DNA from 2 places in the Paenibacillus gansuensis genome. Region 2 is predicted to be linked to the other one. Evidence: predicted binding sites of a transcription regulator. Region 2 holds the regulator's gene; the other holds the start of a gene.

The links. Region 2 encodes CtsR, which represses protease genes until heat stress. Its sites were predicted from a motif close to ATGGTCAATAAAGGTCAAACA; they were not measured.
Region 1: a site for CtsR is predicted at 2,353-2,373, ahead of clpP (ATP-dependent Clp endopeptidase proteolytic subunit ClpP). Genes of this name have one in related genera too.

The regions. Positions count from the first base shown of each region.
Region 1 is NZ_JBHUME010000009.1:261,740-266,324, forward strand. Features, by position in the region: gene gap (type I glyceraldehyde-3-phosphate dehydrogenase) at 1-864, opposite strand, end outside; gene ACFSUF_RS16405 (sugar-binding transcriptional regulator) at 939-1,964, opposite strand; tRNA gene ACFSUF_RS16410 (tRNA-Arg) at 2,172-2,246, shown strand; gene clpP (ATP-dependent Clp endopeptidase proteolytic subunit ClpP) at 2,466-3,047, shown strand; gene ACFSUF_RS16420 (helix-turn-helix transcriptional regulator) at 3,223-4,179, opposite strand; gene ACFSUF_RS16425 (alpha/beta fold hydrolase) at 4,295-4,585, shown strand, end outside.
Region 2 is NZ_JBHUME010000017.1:46,954-63,278, forward strand. Features, by position in the region: gene cysS (cysteine--tRNA ligase) at 1-630, opposite strand, end outside; gene cysE (serine O-acetyltransferase) at 637-1,332, opposite strand; gene gltX (glutamate--tRNA ligase) at 1,735-3,198, opposite strand; gene ispF (2-C-methyl-D-erythritol 2,4-cyclodiphosphate synthase) at 3,242-3,718, opposite strand; gene ispD (2-C-methyl-D-erythritol 4-phosphate cytidylyltransferase) at 3,715-4,410, opposite strand; gene ACFSUF_RS22815 (PIN/TRAM domain-containing protein) at 4,472-5,563, opposite strand; gene ACFSUF_RS22820 (DUF1573 domain-containing protein) at 5,749-6,144, shown strand; gene pssA (CDP-diacylglycerol--serine O-phosphatidyltransferase) at 6,264-6,995, opposite strand; gene disA (DNA integrity scanning diadenylate cyclase DisA) at 7,134-8,219, opposite strand; gene radA (DNA repair protein RadA) at 8,232-9,608, opposite strand; gene clpC (ATP-dependent protease ATP-binding subunit ClpC) at 9,790-12,234, opposite strand; gene ACFSUF_RS22845 (protein arginine kinase) at 12,267-13,286, opposite strand; gene ACFSUF_RS22850 (UvrB/UvrC motif-containing protein) at 13,378-13,893, opposite strand; gene ACFSUF_RS22855 (CtsR family transcriptional regulator) at 13,943-14,404, opposite strand; gene ACFSUF_RS22860 (YhgE/Pip family protein) at 14,702-16,325, shown strand, end outside.

The DNA.
Region 1 (4,585 bases), on a different contig from region 2:
AGGGTCGCCGTTGTAGTCGCTCGATACAAGCGGCTCGTCGGAGTAGTTCAAGATGCCTTTCAGCGGGCCTTCAGCAGCTACTTTCAGAGCACCGTTAACGTCTTCTACAGTAACGTTTTGAGCCAGTTCAACAACCAGATCCGTTACGGAAACGTTAGGAGTAGGTACGCGCATTGCCATACCGTTCAGTTTGCCTTTCAGCTCAGGAAGCACCAAGCTAACTGCTTTTGCTGCGCCTGTAGTGGAAGGAATGATGTTTTCAGCTGCTGCGCGGGCGCGGCGAGCGTCTTTATGAGGAAGGTCAAGAACGGATTGGTCGTTAGTGTAAGAGTGAACTGTGGTCATCATACCTTTTACGATACCGAACTTGTCGTTAAGTACTTTCGCGAATGGCGCAAGGCAGTTTGTAGTACAAGAAGCGTTGGAGATAATAGTGTGAGCGGCTGGATCGTATTTGTCTTCGTTAACGCCCAGAACGATTGTGATGTCTTCATCTGTTGCAGGTGCAGAGATGATAACTTTCTTAGCTCCGCCTTTCAGGTGAAGGGACGCTTTGTCTTTCGCTGTGAAAATACCAGTGGATTCCACAACGATCTCAACGCCGTATTCTCCCCAAGGAAGGTTTTCAGGGTTGCGCTCAGCGAAGACTTTGATTTCTTTGCCGTTGACGATGATGGCACCTTCAGTCGGTTTCACATCAGCATTCAATCTGCCGTGAGTCGTGTCATATTTCAAAAGGTGTGCAAGCATTTTTACATCTGTCAGATCGTTGATTGCTACGATCTCTACATTCGGGTTGTTCAAAGCTGCGCGGAATACGTTTCTGCCGATACGTCCAAAACCGTTAATACCTACTTTAACCATGTGTTATTCCTCCTAAAAATAAAAATCTTTTATTCTCAAGACAGGCGGTGAGGCCCGTCATGATTAACTAACCTTCAGGGGAGGTGCTTAACCAGTTCGAGAGCCGCGCCCTCGTCGGTAATCAGCACGTCCTGGTGGCCGAACCGCAGTACGGAAAGAATCGCTTCCGCCTTGCTGCGTCCGCCCGCAACCGTTACGACAAGCTCCATGCCCTGGATGTCCTCCAAACGGAGTCCAAGCATGAGGGTCCGGTGCACAACCTTGCCTTCTTTGTCAAAATAGTAACCGAAGGCCTCGGCTAACGCTCCTTTTTCTTGCAAAATGCGCACGGTATCCTCGCCGACACGTCTTCGTCTCGCCATTACCATAGCATCCCCGATTCCATGAATTACAATACGGGCTTTGCGGATATGCTGTACAATATCCTGGATGTTCGGCTCTAGCATCAGCGATTGATAGGCATCTTCGCTGATATTATCAGGGACATGGAGCAAACGGTATTGAGCGCCCGTCTTCTTCGCCATCATGGAAGCGATCGTATTCGCCTGGAACTCAAGACTCTCGCCGAGTCCCCCGCGCGCGGGCACGAACCAGGTGCCTTTCCAGGCGGTAGTCCGGCTCAGCTGGTCCGCCGCCTCTGCCATCGTCGAACCGCCGGTTACAGCGATAATGTCGTTCGGCTGCACATGCTTGCGCAGCACTTGACCTACAGCATGCCCCATCTGCCGCTTCACAAGCGGAGCGTCGTCGGCATTGCCGGGAACGATGATGACCTGCTGGATACCGAAGGCTTGCCGGATCCGGTCTTCCATATCCGTAAGGCCGAACAGCTCGGTTACTACCGATTCCATATCAAGCAACAGGCTTTCCCCGGATTCGCTGATCCGGATGCCTATAGTTTCAATTTCAACCAGGCCCTGCTCTTTCAGGAAATCTACTTCTGCCCTTAAAACACGCTCCGTCATATTCAAGGCATTCGCTAATGTTCTTCTGCCGACCGGGCCGGTCAGCATGACATAGTGCAGAATCCGGTAGCGTGTGCGGAAGACATCTATTAGGTCGGGGAGCAGCTGCTTTTGAATATTCAATAAGGTTCTCAAAACCGCTCTTCACTCCTGCCTTCAAGATGGACCTAAAACGTCCCACGTGATGATTTTAAGTCCCACACCAATATGATAACTAATTCATCTCTCTATTGCAAGTTTGTGAACGAAAAATAGGCTTACTTTAATTGTAAATATTTTTCATAGGGGAAAGACTTGCTTTTTTACTGATAGTGTCCTATAATTTTCATTACTGTGCTGAATGCGCCCGTGGTCCAATGGATATGACGTAGGCCTCCGGAGCCTGAGATCGAGGTTCGATTCCTCGCGGGCGCGCCATACATACCAATACAAGCTTCGTTAACAGAGTCTATCGGCTCCGTTGGCGAGGCTTTTTTTGTCCCCCATCTATGTATACCCACCTTTAGACAACAACATCCACCATAGTTTGACTTTCCTTGACCTTTGGATTCGAATTGGGTATGATAAGGTTATATTTAGCTGATTGGGATATACTGACTAATTAGCACCATCTTACTTATCAGGAGGGAATAGTCCATGAGTTTCATTCCTATGGTCGTAGAACAAAGCAATCGGGGAGAGCGTGCTTACGATATTTACTCCCGTCTTCTGAAAGACCGGATCATCTTCCTGGGAAGCGGCATCAACGATGTAGTCGCTAACTCTGTAATCGCACAGCTGCTGTTTCTGGCTGCGGAAGATCCTGAGAAAGACATCAGCATATACATCAACAGCCCCGGTGGCTCCATCACTTCCGGTATGGCCATCTATGATACGATGCAGTTCATTAAGCCGGACGTCTCCACCATCTGCGTAGGTATGGCCGCTTCCATGGGCGCATTCCTGCTGGCAGCAGGCGCTAAAGGCAAGCGTTTCGCCCTGCCGAACAGCGAAGTTATGATTCACCAGCCGCTGGGCGGCGCTGAAGGCCAAGCTAGCGACATCGAAATTCGCGCCAGACGCATCCTGAAAATGCGCGACAAGTTGAATCACATTCTTGCTGAGCGCACCGGCCAGCCTCTGGAGCGTATCGAGAAGGATACGGACCGCGACTACTTCATGTCCGCAGCCGAAGCTTCCGATTACGGTTTGGTTGATAAGGTGATCGAGAGAATCTAAATTACCTTCGAAGAAAGCGGCGTTTATGCTGCTTTCTTTTTTTATTGCAACCCCCTATGGCTCTCAACACATGCACCCCACAAGAAAAGAGGGCCCTAAACTAAAGGACATCCATGCAGTTTTACGAGCCGGGGATTATTTCCTGCAGCCAGTAGCAGGATAAGAAGATTGCTGATCATGAGGATGGCTGTTCTTCGTAAAGCTTTTGTACACTCTTGATCTTCTCCCTTACAAGAAGGACCGCTTCCTCGGGAGCAATAATCTTCACTTCTGCTCCGTATTGCCAAATGTGTTCCGTATAAAATGCTACATCCTCCGCAATGATCCGTACCTCCGCAGAACCGCTGCCGTCCCCGCGCTCTTCAATGAAAGGCCCAATCCTAGGATCCGGTTTCATTTGCCATATCCCTTTTGCAGTCAATTCTAAACGTAAAAGCAGTTGAGCCGATACTTCATGGACAGGCTGTTCTTTTATTTTGAATTGCTCAAGCTCTTCCCTGTAAGGGATAGAAGGCTGGAGAACCGCAGCCAGAATCCGATCCGCCCTGAATGTGCGCAGCTCCCCGCTTGCATAACAGAAAGCCGGACAATACCAGAATCCCGAACTGGCGTACAGACCGACAGGTTGAATATCCCTTGCCGTGACGCCCTTGCTGGATTGGTATTCAATCGATGCTGCGCTTTTGTTCATGATGGCGTGAAAGAGCGTCTCCAATACTTCCTGCGACATTGCCCGCCCCGGACTCCAAATTGTAATTTTATGCTTCAGCCGGTCCACCTTTTGTTTCACATCACCAGGTAAATAATGATAAAACTTATCCAGTGACGTTTGTGCTCCTTTCCCAAAGGGCATAGACCCGAAGTGCTCAAGGGATTGATAAGCAAAAAACATAGATATCGCTTCATTTTCCGTAAAGCTGATCGGGGGGAGCATTCTCTCCTGCAATAATCTATACCCTCCCCCTCGGCCTTGAACAGAGTATATAGGAATGCCCAGTTCACTTAATTCCAGAAGGTCTCTTGTCACTGTACGTGTCGAAAGGCCGAATTCATCTGCCAGCTCTTGCACTGTAAAGGATTTTTTAGCATTGATGATCATAATAAGCCGGATAAGCCGTTTTGACTTTTGCATCTAGCCGTTCCTCCCTCTGTTTCATTTCCATATTATCACATAAATAAGACAGGATTCGTCTTGTTTTGATGGTATGCTATCAATACTCGAGAAAAGGAAATGAGGGAAGTACTGTATGAATGATATCAAGCAAGATGAAATTGGTTTCATCTTTATTCATGGTGCAGGGCTTAGGAGTTCCATATGGCAACCAGTTGTAGAGAAATTCAAATACCCTTATCTATTGATTGAATTTCCTTTTCATGACGCCGACATTCCAAAAAGATCCAAGCTGTCCCTTGAACATTACATTCATTGTGTTAAATCACAATTCAATAAGTGGGACATAAAGAGGGTTGTCATCGTGGCTCATTCCATTGGAGGTATATTTGCACAGATACTTGCCAAGGATTTCCCCGATAGAGTA
Region 2 (16,325 bases):
CGAGCACTCGATATGCCATCCGGGGCGGCCGTCTCCCCATGGAGCGGACCAGCTGATTTCGCCTGGCTTTGCATTTTTCCATAGGACAAAATCCTGCGGGTTTTCCTTCTTCTCATCGACATCAATCCGGATACCGAACTGCAGCTCCTCCAGATTCTGGTGGGACAGCTTGCCGTATTCATGAAACTTCGACGTCCGGAAATTCACATCGCCTTCGCTTACGTATGCAAAGCCTTTGTCAATCAGTCCTTGGATAAAATCAATAATTTCCTTGATGTTCTCCGTAACGCGCGGATGTACATCCGCATCCTTAATGCCAAGCCAGCGCACATCGTCGTAAAAAGCGTCAACAAACCGGTCCGCCACTTCCGGCACGGTCACTTTTAATTCCTCTGCTTTGCGGATCAGCTTATCATCCACATCGGTGAAGTTCAGCACATAGGTTACATCGTAGCCTGCAGCAAGCAAATATTTGCGCACCACATCAAACACGATAAACGGCCGTGCATTGCCGATGTGGATATAGTTATAAACCGTTGGACCGCACACGTACATTTTGACTTTGCCTTCTTCAAGCGGAACGAACACTTCTTTGGTCCGGGTCATTGTATTGTATATTTTTAAAGACATGGCCTGTTACACCTCTGCTTTCTGTTTTACATCCTGCGTGGAACCTGCGTTCCCGTTCGCCTGCTGAAGCTGCCTAAGCTCCTCCAGCTCCTGTTTCAGTTCATTAATCTCCTTCTGCATAAACCGAAACGTCTCCAGCACGGGATCAGGCACCTGGTTATGATTTAGTTTATCCTCTAACCGCTTCCCGTTAAACTTGACTACCCTGCCCGGAATTCCGACTATTGTAGAACAAGGAGGCACTTCCTTCAGGACAACTGAGTTCGCCCCGATCTTGGCATGTTCCCCTACTTTAAACGAACCCAGCACTTTGGCACCCGAAGAAATCACGACATGGTTTCCGATCGTCGGATGGCGTTTCCCCTTCTCTTTCCCCGTACCTCCCAAGGTAACTCCCTGGTACAGCACTACGTCGTTACCGATCTCGCAAGTTTCGCCTATGACGACACCCATCCCGTGATCGATAAACAGCCTCTCGCCGATTCGCGCGCCCGGGTGTATTTCAATCCCGGTAAAGAACCGGCTGATTTGGGAAATCATACGGGCAGCAGTAAACCAGCGTCTGACAAAGAACCAATGCGCAATCCGGTAAGCCCAGATCGCATGCAATCCGGAATAGGTGAATATTACTTCAAACCGGCTGCGGGCCGCCGGGTCATTATCAAACACCGCCTGTATGTCCGATCGGATTCTGCGTAACATGGCCTTAACCCCTTTTCGCGTTCCTTGAAATGCAAAAAGCCTCTGCAGCGAACATTCGCTGCAGAGGCGTTAACCGCGGTTCCACTCTGCTTGGGGCAGTCAACGTCGTTATGCCCAGTATGCAACATAAATCTCGCAAACATGTGCGGGCACGATGAAAAACCCCGTCTCCAGGTCCATAACGTGGACTTCCCGGTGCAATTCACTGCGGCAAGGTAAAATTGCCTGCTTCAACTGCACAGCTCTGAGGCGCATTTCTGCTTAAGGGGAACGAATAACTTCCACTCGGCGCTTGCTAATCCCGTGCCGGTTATCCTCTCTGGGATTCCTTACTTAGGCGTACTTTCCTCTTCATTGCTTTTCTTTCAGTATACTTGACTTCATGAAATGGAGCAATATACCTTACCGTTGATTCAAAAATTTCCTTAGCCTTGCTATCACCTTATCCTTGCCAAGCAGGTAGAGCGTCTGATTTAGGTCCCGGCCATGCACCTGTCCGGTCAAAGCGGCCCGGATCGGCATGAACAGCTGCTTGCCTTTGAAGCCCGTTTCGGTCTGGACGTTCTTCAGCAGCGCCTTAATTGCATCGGCAGAAAATTCATCGCTTTGCTCGAGCTGCTTCAGGAATGCTTCTGCCACAACAGGCACCTGTTCTTCGGCAAGAACAGTCTTCGCTTCCTCTTCATGCTCCTCTACTTCCGCGAAGAAGAGTCCGGTCATCGGTACGATATCCGAAGCGCAAGTCAACTGTTCCTGATATAAGCCGACAAGCAGTGTTACCCAACGTCTGGTTTCGGCATCGAGTTCCTCCGGAATACGGCCGGCCTTCTGAAGATGAGGAATGCACATCTCCGCCACTCTCTCGAGCTCAGCCTTCTTCATATATTGATTGTTCATCCAACTCAGCTTAGCCGTATCGAATACAGCAGGGCTCTTGGACAAACGGTTCGGGTCGAAGGAAGCAGTCAATTCCTCTTTGGAAAACATCTCGTTCTCACCTTCAGGTGACCAGCCGAGCAATGTAATAAAGTTAAACATAGCTTCAGGCAGGTAGCCCAGCTGATCATACTGCTCGATAAACTGGATGATGGACTCATCGCGTTTGCTGAGCTTCTTGCGGCTCTCATTGACGATCAGCGTCATATGGCCGAATACAGGCGGCTCCCATCCAAGCGCTTCATAAATCATCAGCTGCCGCGGCGTGTTAGAGATATGGTCGTCACCGCGAAGCACGTGGGAAATCTTCATGAGATGGTCATCGACTACAACGGCGAAGTTATAAGTCGGGATGCCGTCTTTCTTAACAATAACGAAATCGCCGCTGACGTCGGATTCGAACGAAACCGTTCCCTTGACCATATCGTCAAAAGTGTAGGTTACCCCTTCAGGCACACGGAAGCGGACGCTTGGCACTCTGCCCTCCGCTTCATACGCCTTGCGTTGCTCCTCAGACAGGTCGCGGTGGCGTCCGGAATAGCGGGGCATCTCGCCGCGGGCAGTCTGTTCTTCCCGCTCCCGCTCCAATTCCTCTTCGGTACAGTAGCAGTAATAAGCTTTGCCTTCCGCAATCAGACTGTTCGTGTATTCCCGGTAGATATCAAGACGCTCCGTCTGGCGGTAAGGTCCGTACTCACCGCCGATATCGATGCTCTCATCCCAATTGATGCCCAGCCACTTCAAATAAGTCAACTGGCTTTCTTCACCGCCGGCGATATTGCGTTTCACATCGGTATCTTCGATTCTGATGATGAATTTGCCGCCGCGGTTGCGGGCGAATAAGTAGTTGAACAGTGCTGTTCTGGCATTGCCTATATGCAGATGCCCGGTAGGGCTTGGCGCGTACCGGACGCGAATCTCTTGTGCCATCGTTATTTCCCCTCTTCAGACGCTTGATTATCCACCGATTTTATCACTGTTTGACAAGCAGGACAACTGCCTGGGCGGCAATGCCCTCTCCGCGCCCGGTGAAGCCCAGCTGCTCTGTCGTAGTCGCTTTTACGTTCACCTGGGAGATTTCAGCATCCAAGGCGCGAGCTATAATTTCCGCCATTTGCGGGATATATGGAGCCATCTTCGGCTTTTGCGCGATAATGGTAGCATCGACATTCCCCAAGCCGTAGCCGGCATCCTTAGCGAACGCCCACACTTCTTTGAGCAGCTTCAAGCTGTCGGCGTCTTTAAACGCGGCATCCGTGTCAGGAAAATGTGTGCCGATATCACCGCGGCCCAAAGCCCCCAGCACCGCATCCGTGATGGCATGCAGCAGCACATCCGCATCGGAGTGTCCCAGCAGCCCTCTCTCGTAAGGGATATCAACCCCTCCGATTATGCACTTCCGTCCCTCCGTTAACTGATGGACGTCAAACCCTTGCCCTACGCGTATCATCTGCAATCCTCTCCCCGTTTCCCCAATATAAACTCCGCCCAGTCCAAATCCTCCGGCGTCGTAAGCTTAATGTTCGTGTAGTCGCCTTCCACCACACGAACCTGCATTCCGGCACGCTCCGCCAGCATCGCGTCGTCGGTGCCCAGAAATCCTTCGCTTTCGGCGCTTTCATGCGCCTTCAGAAGCTCCAAACGGCGAAAAGCTTGCGGGGTTTGAATCGCCCACAAGCTCCGGCGGTCCGGCGTCGCAGTAATCACGCCATTATCGCCCACCACTTTGATTGTATCTTTCACTGGCACAGCAAGCACAGCAGCCCCCGTCTCCCGGGCGCCATCCAAGCAGCGGATCAAATCCTCCCGCTTCACAAAAGGCCTTACGCCGTCATGCACCATAACCCATTCGGTACTCAGACACTCCAGCCCGCGGTAAACCGAGTGCTGCCTTTCCGAGCCTCCCGCAGTTACCGATATGACTTTCCCGATTCCGTATTGTGCTACGTAACCTTTGCAGCGGTCAACATCCTGCTCCCCTACGACAAGTACGATCTCGTCCACTTCCGGAGAAGCCTCGAATACTTCCAGCGTATGTACGATTACAGGCTTCCCTTGAAGCAGCAGATACTGCTTGCTTTCCTGCGTTTTCATCCGCGAGCCTCGGCCCGCCGCTACAATGACTACGCCAAGTTTGCTCATGGCTTACCCCCGCTTTTGCCCGTCAGCGATTATTCTGATTACATCTCTTAATCATAATCGTTTACTGAGCTTTTTCCAATAGCTTGGGCTTCGCAAAAATCATTCGTCCGGCGGAAGTCTGCAGTACGCTGGTCACCAGCACCTCGATGGTGCTTCCGATGTAATCACGGCCGCCTTCCACCACAATCATCGTACCGTCATCCAAATAGGCAACCCCTTGACCGTATTCCTTTCCGTCTTTGATCACCTGCACCAGAATTTCTTCCCCAGGCAGCACGACCGGCTTCACGGCATTCGCCAAATCATTGATATTCAACACGGAAACGCCCTGCAGTTCGCAAACCTTATTCAAGTTGAAATCGTTCGTGACCACTTTCCCCTGAAGCACTTTGGCCAGTTTCACAAGCTTGCTGTCCACTTCGGAAATTTCCTCGAAATCTCCCTCATAAATCAGCACATGCACGTCAAGCTCTTTCTGGATTTTGTTCAAAATGTCCAGTCCCCGGCGTCCCCTGTTGCGCTTCAGCAAATCCGACGAATCCGCGATGTGCTGCAGCTCCTCCAGAACAAACTCAGGAATAACTAACGTGCCTTCAATAAAACCTGTTTTGCAGATATCGGCAATTCTGCCGTCGATAATAACGCTTGTATCCAAAATCTTGTGTTCTTCAAACTGCTTGCTTTCCTTGCGCCGTTCCCCGCCCGTACGAAACCCGTTCAACAGTTCCGCAAATTCATCTTTCTTGTGATAAGCGATACGGTAACCTGAAAAACCTAAAAGTCCCGTGACGAAAAGAGACAAAGCCCAGCCGTACCCTTGAAACTCGCGTATAGAAGGAAACAGCAGCACAGCTATGACTAATCCAAGGGTTAGTCCGCCTACACCAGTCATCAGATCACCTGCAGGCATACGCATCAGGGCGGATTCCCCCTTAAGGACGGCTACCGAGAGCCTTTTGGAAATCCGGGAGGTGACGGCAAACAGCAAGACACCGAGCGTCCCCATCAAAACATAGCTTTCACCCTGAACGGATGCCGTTCCCGTTACCGGTTCAAGCCAGCCAAGCGGCCGTTCAACCAAATGACTCCATTGATACCCGCCTATCATACCCAAACAAGCAAACAACAATTGAAAAATTCTTTGTAAAATCATACGAGATCGCCTCCAAAAAATAAAGAGCATTCCTCTTCCATGCCTCTGTTACAATTATGTTCCAATTTATTCAACGCTAACCCGGGTACGCCCAATTTTTTCTTTTTTGGGAATTGGTTTTGTAATCGCCTTCTGAATTCTGTATAATTGAGCTAGTAAATTTCTGACAAATAGAGGTGCAAGATATGAATTCTCCGAGCCTAAAGGAATTTCAGGATCAGGTTTCCGAACTGCTGCTGCGGCACCGGAGCCTGCTCGATGTACTGTCCAAGAACAACCAGTCGAATGCTTCCGTTCATCGCGCAGTCATTAAATCCGTAACCGAATGCGGTTGTATCGAGATTCATGCGAAGAAGCAGCGTTATCCCGAACAGCCTGATCTCCAGGAAGCCATGGAGACGCTTGAACACCATCTATCCGGACATTTGTGCGACCAGTGTTCGGAAGCCGTTACGGCGGAACTGGGCAAGAACCTGTTTTATGTGTCGGCTTTGTGCAATCTGCTGGATATCGATTTGCAGCAAGTAGTAGAGAATGAATCTAAGAAATGCTCTACGCTGGGACTATTCAATTTATCGTAAACGTGAGACGCAAACGGCTTGAAGCGCAATAAAAAAAGCATTTATTTTCGCTGACGCGGGAAATAAATGCTTTTTATTATGGGAATAAAACCTATTCAGTTAACAAAACACTCTGAAGATCACGCCTCGTGCTTCACCGTGTCGACATCTTCTCTTTGCTGTTTGCGGCGGCGCCGAAACAGCGTGTCAACGTTTTTTTTTAGCCCGTAAAGGGCATAAATCACAAGAGGTACGAAGATAAGCTTGGTCAACACGCTTGGCGAGGAATTCAATGCGAGAACCACAGCGAGGATGACCACGATCGGAATAACCCATATTGCCGCTTTCGGAATGCCTACCTTCTTAAAGTTAGGGTACTTAATGTTACTGACCATTAACAGGGAAAGCAAGATTGTGCCAATCAGAAGAATGATGTTGCTGATATGATCCTGAAACAGTGCCATCGTGCAGAGAACACCGCCGGCTGCAGGTATCGGCAGTCCGATAAAGTAACCCGGCACACCGGAGATTACATTAAACCTGGCCAGCCTCAACGCTCCGCAGATGGGAAACAAAGCAGTGACAATCCATCCCGCGGCAGGGTTCATCTCTTGAAAAGCTACAACGTATATAATAAATGCCGGTGCCACCCCGAAGGAGATGACGTCGGAAAGAGAGTCGAGCTCTTTGCCGAATTCACTCTGTACGTTGAGTGCCCGTGCTACTCTGCCGTCCACGCCGTCAAGCAGCATGGCAATCAGGACCATAACCGCCGCCAGTGCAGGATTGCCGTTAAACACAAGAATGATCGCTACAATCCCTAAAAACAGGTTACCGATAGTAAAAAGGCTGGGCAGAGACTTTGTTATCATTAGGATTCCACCTCAAGTTTTACTATGCCCTAATCTAAGCTGTTCATGTGAAAGGAGGCATAGCACAAAAGTATGACACAAAAGACCAAAACATGACCAAATTTCAATAAATTGGTCATTCTATGATTGTAGGGTATATCAGATATGTCTGTCAATGAAAGCTTGTTCCTGGATTCGCTTCAGGCCTTCCTTGATCGTACGGGCTCTGACTTCCCCAATGCCGTCCACTTCGTCCAGTTCCTCGATCGTCGCCATCAGCGTGTGTGGCAGCGTTTCAAACCGCTCTACCAGGTTGTTGATGATGACCGACGGCAGGCGCGGAATTTTGCTTAACATCCGGTAACCCCGAGGCGCAATCGGTTCTTCCAAAATATTGTTGGCGTAAGAGTAACCCAGCAGCCGGATAATCAAATGTGATTCCAGCAGCTCATCGCTCGTAAGTCTCTTTAACCCCGCCAGAATTTCTTTAATCTTCTCATCGCTCCGGTCTCTCGCATAATCCTTCAGCAGCAAAATCGCGTCCTCTTCCACATTCGCGACCAATTCGTCCAGCTGCATCGTAATCAAGCGGCCCTCATTGCCGAGTTCGTTTACATACCGTTTAATTTCAGACTTGATCCGCAGCACCATCTCTACACGCTGAATAACATTAGCAACCTCATGCAGCGTCACCAGCTCTTCAAATTCAGCCGCCGTAAGATTAGTCAGGCCTTGCGTTAAAACCGCCCGGTACTTATCAAGCGTCTGGATCGCCTGGTTCGCCTTGGTCAAAATTACTCCGATATCCTTAAGCGAATATCTCAGATTCCCCTGATACAGCGTGATAACATTCCTTCTCTGCGAAATGGAGACGACCAGTTTTCCCGTTTGTTTCGCTACCCGCTCCGCAGTACGGTGACGAATCCCAGTCTCGATCGATGAAATAGAGGAATCGGGAATAAGCTGGGTGTTGGCGAACAGGATCCGCTTGATGTCCTCGCTGAGAATAATCGCTCCGTCCATTTTTGCAAGCTCGTACAGATAGTTCGGGGAAAAATCGCAGTTGATGGAAAAACCCCCGTCTACGATGTCCTGAACTTCAGGACTGTAGCCCACAACGATTAATGCTCCGGTCTTCGCCCTAAGCACGTTTTCCAGACCATCCCGGAATGCAGTTCCTGGCGCAACCAGCTGCAGCAGCTGGCTCATCACATCCCTTTGCTGCGTGTCTTCTTTCTCTTTCATGTCATTTGCCCCCTAACCTAAAGCAGCCGTCAGTGCCTCTGCTACAGTATTTACTCCAATGATTTCAATATTCTTGGGACGCTTCCAGCCCTTAAGGCTTTTCTCCGGCAAAATAATCCGTTTAAATCCCAGCTTCTCCGCTTCCTTCACCCGGTGCTCGATTCTTGAAACAGCCCGGACTTCTCCGGTTAAACCGATTTCCCCGAACACGACGTCGAAAGGACGCGTAGGCTTATCCTTAAAGCTGGAGGCGATACAAACGGCAGCCGCCAGATCAACGGCAGGTTCATCCAGTTTAACCCCGCCGGCTACATTGAGATAGACATCCTGGTTCTGTAAAAACAAGCCCATACGCTTTTCCAGGACAGCAATAATCAGAGCCAGCCTGTTGTGATCTATACCTGCAGACATCCGTCTCGGCGTCGGAAAATTCGTCGGACTCACCAGCGCTTGCAGCTCGACCAGCACAGGCCGGGTTCCTTCCATACTAGCTACGACCGTCGACCCTGCTACGCCAAGCGGTCTCTCCTGAAGAAACAGTTCCGAAGGATTAGTTACCTCGGTCAGTCCCGCTTCTTTCATTTCAAAAATGCCGATTTCGTTTGTGGAACCGAACCGGTTCTTAACGGCCCGAAGCAGGCGGTACGAGTGATGCCGTTCCCCTTCGAAATACAGCACGCAGTCCACCATATGTTCCAGCATCCGCGGGCCTGCAATAGCTCCTTCTTTAGTTACATGGCCGACCAGTACGGTTGCAATGCCTCTCACTTTGGAAACGCGCATGAAGTGGCCCGTGCACTCCCGTACTTGTGCCACACTGCCCGGTGCAGAGGTTACGGAGGGCTGATATACGGTCTGAATCGAATCGATGACAAGAAAGTCAGGCTTTACCTGCTCAATAGCTTCCTCGATCTGTTCCAGATTCGTTTCACATAGTACGAACAGATTCGCTGAGAGTGCCCCCAGCCGGTCTGCCCTAAGGCGTGTCTGACTGACCGATTCCTCACCCGAGATATAAAGCACCCGGAGCCCTTTTACAGCCAGTGCATGGGAGGTCTGCAGCAGAAGTGTGGATTTTCCGATACCCGGGTCTCCCCCGACCAAAATCAGCGAGCCGGGCACCAATCCCCCGCCCAGGACGCGGTTGAGTTCCCCAATATCGGTGAGCACCCTCGGTTCCTGGCTGCTCTTAATATCTATGATGGAAACGGGCTTCTCTTTCGTCATAAATACAGAGGTATTCATGCCGATCCCTTGTGTCTTTACAGCGGACGATTCCGTTTCTTCGATTAACGAGTTCCAGGATTGGCATCCCGGACATTTCCCCAGCCATTTAGGGGATTCGTAGCCGCATTCCGTGCATACGAATTTGGTTTTTAGTTTAGCCATAGCTGCTCCTTATCTGTCCTCTATTCAAAGTTTACCATTTCCCCAGTAGTGTGAAAACCCTATTGAAAAAATGCCCCACCCGGCGCATCAAAAGAAAACGCCTTAACCCTTTCTGCCCGAGGGCAGAGGGTTAAAGCGCTGTGTGCTTTTACAAACGTGTTACTGCTTATAAAGGTTAATGTTACTTGTTGACCGTTTCCGTTTCGTTCCGCTGCACGATCAGTTCTCCGTTCTGCTCGTCGATCGTTAAGGAGTCGCCTTTGGAGATCTTGCCCATCAACAGTTCTTCGGACAGACGGTCCTCGATGTGCTTCTGAATCGCACGGCGTAAAGGCCTTGCGCCGAATGCCGGGTCAAAACCTTCCTTCGCCAGGAACGAAAGCGCTGAAGGCGTAAGTGAGAAGTCGACATCCTGTTCCTTCAGGCGCTTGCGCAGATCGTCGGACATGAGCGATACGATTTGGGAAATATGCGTCTCATCCAGAGAGTGGAACACGATGATCTCGTCGATCCGGTTCAGGAACTCCGGACGGAAGCTTTTCTTCAGCTCGCCCATCACTTTGTCTTTCATATTGCTATAATCTTTACCTGCATCAATGGCAGCAGTAAAACCAAGAGTAGAGTTCCGCTTGATCATCTCGGCTCCAACGTTCGAGGTCATAATGATCAATGTGTTGCGGAAGTCGACAGTGCGGCCTTTGGAATCCGTCAATCGGCCGTCTTCCAGCACTTGAAGCAGGATATTAAACACTTCCGGGTGAGCCTTCTCAATTTCGTCGAGAAGAACAACGGAATAAGGCTTGCGGCGTACTTTCTCGGTCAGCTGACCGCCTTCATCGTAGCCGACATATCCCGGAGGAGCTCCCACCAGACGGGAGGTCGAATGTTTCTCCATGTACTCGGACATGTCGATTCGGATAACCGCGTTCTCGTCTCCAAACATCGCCTCCGCAAGAGCGCGTGCCAGCTCGGTTTTACCGACCCCTGTAGGCCCAAGGAAGATAAAGGAGCCCATTGGTCTCTTCGGATCTTTCAAACCTGCGCGAGCACGGCGGATGGCGCGGGATACCGCTTTAACCGCTTCTTCCTGGCCAATGACACGGTCATGAAGAATGGATTCCATGTTCAGCAGTCTCTCGGTCTCTTCTTCCTTCAGCTTCACAACCGGAATGCCGGTCCAGCTGGCCACCACTTGAGCAATGTCTTCAGGAGTGACTTCGGAATCCGTACGGCCCTGCTTCTCTTTCCATTCATTCTTCGTGCTGTCCAGCTCTTCGCGCATCTTCTGTTCCGTATCGCGGAGAGAAGCGGCTTTTTCGAATTCCTGGGATTGCACCGCCGCATCCTTCTCTTTACGGATATCTTCCAGGCGGCTTTCCAGCTGCTTCAGATTAGGCGGTACTGTGTAAGAGTTCAGCCTTACTTTGGAGCCCGCTTCATCGATCAGGTCAATTGCTTTGTCCGGCAGGAACCGGTCTGTAATATAGCGGTCAGACAGTTTAACCGCCTGTTCAATCGCTTCATCTGTAATTTTCACGCGGTGATGCGCTTCATAGCGGTCTCTTAGACCGTAGAGAATCTGAATCGCTTCTTCCGGCGAAGGCTGGTCTACCGTAATCGGCTGGAAGCGGCGCTCCAGCGCGGCATCCTTTTCAATATATTTGCGGTATTCGTCCAGAGTTGTCGCCCCGATGCACTGAAGCTCTCCACGGGCAAGCGCCGGCTTAAGAATATTGGAAGCATCAATAGCTCCTTCAGCTCCGCCTGCTCCGATCAGCGTGTGCAGCTCGTCGATAAAGAGAATGATGTTTCCAGCCTGGCGGATTTCATCCATAATCTTTTTGAGGCGGTCCTCAAATTCCCCTCTATACTTGGTGCCGGCTACTACCGATCCCATATCCAAAGTCATCACGCGTTTGTCACGCAGCGTTTCCGGAATTTCATTATTGATGATACGTTGTGCCAAACCTTCGGCAATCGCCGTTTTACCTACCCCAGGCTCACCGATCAATACAGGGTTGTTCTTCGTACGGCGGCTCAACACCTGGATAACACGTTCAATCTCTTTACTGCGGCCGATCACCGGATCCAGATTGCCTTCTTTGGCATATGCCGTAAGGTCGCGTGCCAGTCCATCCAGTGTCGGTGTATTCACATTTACCGGATTGCCGTGACTGGAAGAAACGGCTTCGCTGCTGCCCAGAAGCTGCAGCACTTGCTGGCGCGCCTTATTCAGGGATACGCCAAGGTTGTTGAGTACACGTGCAGCCACACCTTCGCCTTCACGAATCAAACCGAGTAAAATATGCTCCGTTCCTACATAGGTATGGCCGAGTTTACGGGCTTCGTCCATAGACAGCTCGATTACCTTCTTGGCTCTCGGCGTGTAAGCAATATTAGTAGGCTGTTCTTGTCCTCTGCCGATCAGGGATTCCACTTCGTCTTGAATTTTCTCAAGTCCAAGGCCCAAAGCGATCAGCGCTTTTGCAGCAATACCCTCTCCTTCGCGGATCAGGCCGAGCAAAATATGCTCCGTACCGATATTGTTATGCCCCAGGCGTACAGCCTCTTCTTGAGCAAGGGCCAGCACCTTCTGCGCTCGTTCCGTAAATCTGCCAAACATCATAGAAAACACCTCCATGGAATATAGGTATGCAGTTATATGGTAGAAAGTCGTTCCCGGATCAACTCAGCCCTGCGGATATCCCGGTCTTCGGGAGAAAGTTTCTCTCCGGATTGCTGCTGCAGAAACCCCGGCTGTGTCATCACCATCAGTTCGTTCATGATATGCGGAGACACCTGGGTTATGATTCCTAGGTCAACGCCCAATCTAACGTCGGACAGACGCTGCGCCGCTTCTTTGGAATCCATAATGCTTGCATGGGATAAAATTCCATAAGAACGCATGACACGGTCTACGATCCGGGTTCTTGACTCGGAAATCAATTTCTGGCGGGCCGCCTTCTCATGTTCGATAATCTGGCGTGCCACGCTATACAAGTTATCTATAATTTCATCTTCCGACTGGCCTAACGTAATCTGGTTCGAAATTTGAAACAAATTCCCGATCGCTTCGCTGCCTTCCCCGTACAATCCCCGGACCGCCAAACCGACTTGCGTAATGGCCGATAAAATCCGGTTAATTTGCTGGGTCAGCACAAGCGCCGGCAAATGCATCATGACGGAGGCCCGGATGCCTGTACCGACATTTGTGGGACAGCTGGTAAGGAACCCGCGCCGCTCATCAAATGCGTAATCCAGGTTTCCTTCGAACACATCATCAATCTGGCTTGCTAAATCCCAAGCTTCCTTAATCTGAAAACCAGGACATAAGCATTGAATCCGGAGATGATCCTCTTCGTTAATCATAATGCTGATCGATTCATTCTCACTGAGAATGACCGCTCCGTTCCGTGACTCGTTAGCTAGATTCGGGCTAATTAGATGCTTCTCCACCAGCACTCTCTTCTGAAGTTCGGATAATTCGGATAGAGGAATAAGGTCGAACCGGGATATCGTGCCAAGTTCTTCGTTCTGCAGCGCCTCCGTTACCTTATCCAGTACTTCTTGAGACTGCTGATTCGTGGCCAGCATCGGGAACGGATGGGATTGGAGGTTACGGGCAATACGGATCCGGCTGCTCATGACAATATCCGAATCCGGACCCTGTCCCTTCATCCAATCGCTTAAAGCATTCTCAGTAAATTTGCCGTGCCGCACAAACATTCCCTCCCTAAGCCGCTTAAGTAATACTTAGCCGGACTTTGTCCTACGAACTGGAAATTTGTTTCTCCAATGCGCGGATCCGGTCCCGAAGCTTCGCTGCGTTCTCGAACTCTTCAGCTTCAATCCGCTCCTGCAGCTCTTTCTTCAAGCTCTCGATTTCACGCTGCTGCTGAATCCGTCCTCCGGTGCGCTTGGGAATTTTCCCTGCATGTACCGTACTGCCGTGGACTCTCCGGAACAGCGGTTCCAGCCTGCCTGAAAAATGCTTATAACAGTCGCTGCAGCCAAACCGGCCCAGCTTGCTGAATTGAGCGTAAGAGAGTCCGCAGGTTTCGCAGCGGGTTACTTGGGGCTTGGCTCCCACCGCATTCTGGGAAGGTTCGAAATCCAGAAGTCCGGACAGCAGATTATGAATGGAAAAGCCGTTCGGTGTCCCGGGAATCAGCTCGCCCTTCTCTCTCGCACAAACTTCACAGATGTGAAATTCGGTCTTCTCGCCGGAAATGATCTTCGTAAAATGCAAGGTTGCCGGCCTCTTTCCGCATTCCTGACAAATCATGCCACTCTCATCCTCCTATCAGACCTGTTACGTTGTAAGCACGGAAGTTCTACTTGCTCAGTAAGGAGATCAACATCGCCTTCAACAGCTTTGCTCTGATCTCGTCCCTGAGCGGGAGCTTAATCGCCAGTACATCCCTGGAAACCGCAGCGGACAGCACGCCAGCCTCTTTGTGGGAAATATGTTTCCCTTCTTTGAGCTGATAAATCAGGCCTTCTGCCGAAGTCTGGTCGATATGGCTGCCGATACTTTGAAGGATGTGAATCTGCAGTGTCCCCAGGGAAGGCAGCTCAATCTTCTGAAGGCGGATATAGCCGCCTCCCCCGCGCTTGCTTTCGACCAGATAGCCCTTCTCGAGGGTAAACCGCGTGCCTATAACGTAGTTAATCTGAGACGGTACGCACTGAAACTTCTCCGCAAGCTCGCTGCGTTGAATTTCAATCGCTCCTTCGGGACTTTCGTGCAGAATATGCTTCAGATATTGTTCAATAATATCGGAGATATTACGCATCGATTTCCCCTCCAGTTTCCTTAGGTGAAACTAAAGCCAATGATCGCCATGCCTTTAACTGACTTTGACTATCTTTGACTTTAAATTGATTATATACAATAATTGCCCGTTTGCCAAGTGCACCCTTAAGATGTTTCTTCTACCTTCTAGTGTTGGAAGTTTACAGCCTTTTATACCCCGAAACCGTGCTTGTGAATAGAAAAAAGCGGCCATACGTCCATCCTTCGTCATATTTGGATAGGTTTCTCCTTAATTCGGTAAAATATTGAAATCTTCGTCATAGTTAGGAGCCTTACCATGCAATCGAAATTACATTGGATCCTGTCTGAATGGAAGCATATTGTCAAAAATCCCGGCCTTTTAGTCCCTTTGCTCGGTTTGCTGATCATTCCAGTCTTATATTGCGGTACTTATTTATGGGCTTTTTGGGATCCGTACGGTCATCTTGAGAAACTCCCGGTAGCTGTTGTCAATATGGATCAGGGGGCATCGCGTGACGGCAAAACGTATGCGCTTGGGGCCGACCTTGTTAGGGAGCTGCGGGAGGACCGGAGTTTTGATTGGCACTTTGTCGGAACAGAAGAAGCTGCGGAAGGGTTAAAAGAAAACAAGTACTACATCCTAATCCAGGTGCCTCCCAATTTCTCAAGCCGCGCAGTTACGTTATCAGGGCATGACCCGCAGCCTTTGGAGCTGTTGTATACAGCTAACCCCGGGTATAACTACATTGCTGCGCGGATCGGAGAAAGCGGCATTACGAAAATCAGGGAACAGCTTTCGCGCATGTTGATTGAATCTTATACGAAGGAACTGTTTACGGGGATTAACGCTTCCGCCAAAGGATTAGGGGAGGCCGCCGCAGGCGCTGCAAGGCTGAAGGAAGGGGCTCTCAAGTTGAGCGAGGGCAGCGGTAAACTCACTGCCGGCATGGCCGGGCAGCTTCCGGAGCTGAGGAAGCTGCAGAGCGGCGCCGCGGAGCTTTCGACGCGGCTGGGCGATGCTGCCGCCGGGGCAGAGCGCCTGGGCGCTGCCGGGGCGGAGCTGGGCCGCGGCGCCGCGGCGCTTCGCAGCGGGGCAGGCCAGCTGGCGCAAGGGGCCCGGCAGCTGGGGCCGGGCACGCGCGCGCTGGTTGAGGGCACGGCCGCCTTCAACGGCGGCTTGGCCCGGCTTGGGCAAGGATCCGAAGCACTGCTCGGCAGCTTCGGGGACTTGCAGCAGGGCGCCGGCACGGCGGCCGGGGGCGCAGCTGCGCTGTTGGAGCAGCTGCAGAGGTACGCGTCCGCGCACAGCGAAGCGGCGGGGGACGCGGAGTTCAAGCGGCTGCTGGAGGCGAGTCGACAGCTTGCCGCGGGAACCAAGGCCCTGGAAACGGGCGCAGACCGGTTTGCAGGGGGCCTCAAAGAAGCGGACAGCGGGTTGGGGACACTGACCGCGAAGTTTGGTGCGCTGCGGGACGGGGCAGCGGAGCTGTCCGCTGCGCAGGGGAAACTGCAGCAAGGTGCGGAGACACTGGAGACTGGTTTGGACAAATTACAAACAGGTACAGCCGAATTCCAAAAAGGCACATACCGGCTAACCAGTGGACTCAACCAGCTGGCAGCAGGGTCTAAGCAAATTTCAACAGGAGTGTCTTCTGCCGTTGCAGGCTGGTCAACCATAGCAGACAAGGTAGCGACCCTCAATGAAGGGCAAACAGAGTTGGCGGCAGGTGCGGAAAAGCTATCTACAAGTTTAGCTGAGGGCGCCCGGAAAGCCGGTTCCGTTGTAGGAACCCAGCATTTATATAACACTCTGGCCAATCCGGTAAGGGTTCAGGAACGGAATATACATGATGTGCCTAATTACGGCACAGCGCTGGCACCTTATTTTTTGTCGCTTAGCTTGTATGTAGGATCTTTGTTGTTGGCCACCGTGTTCCCTG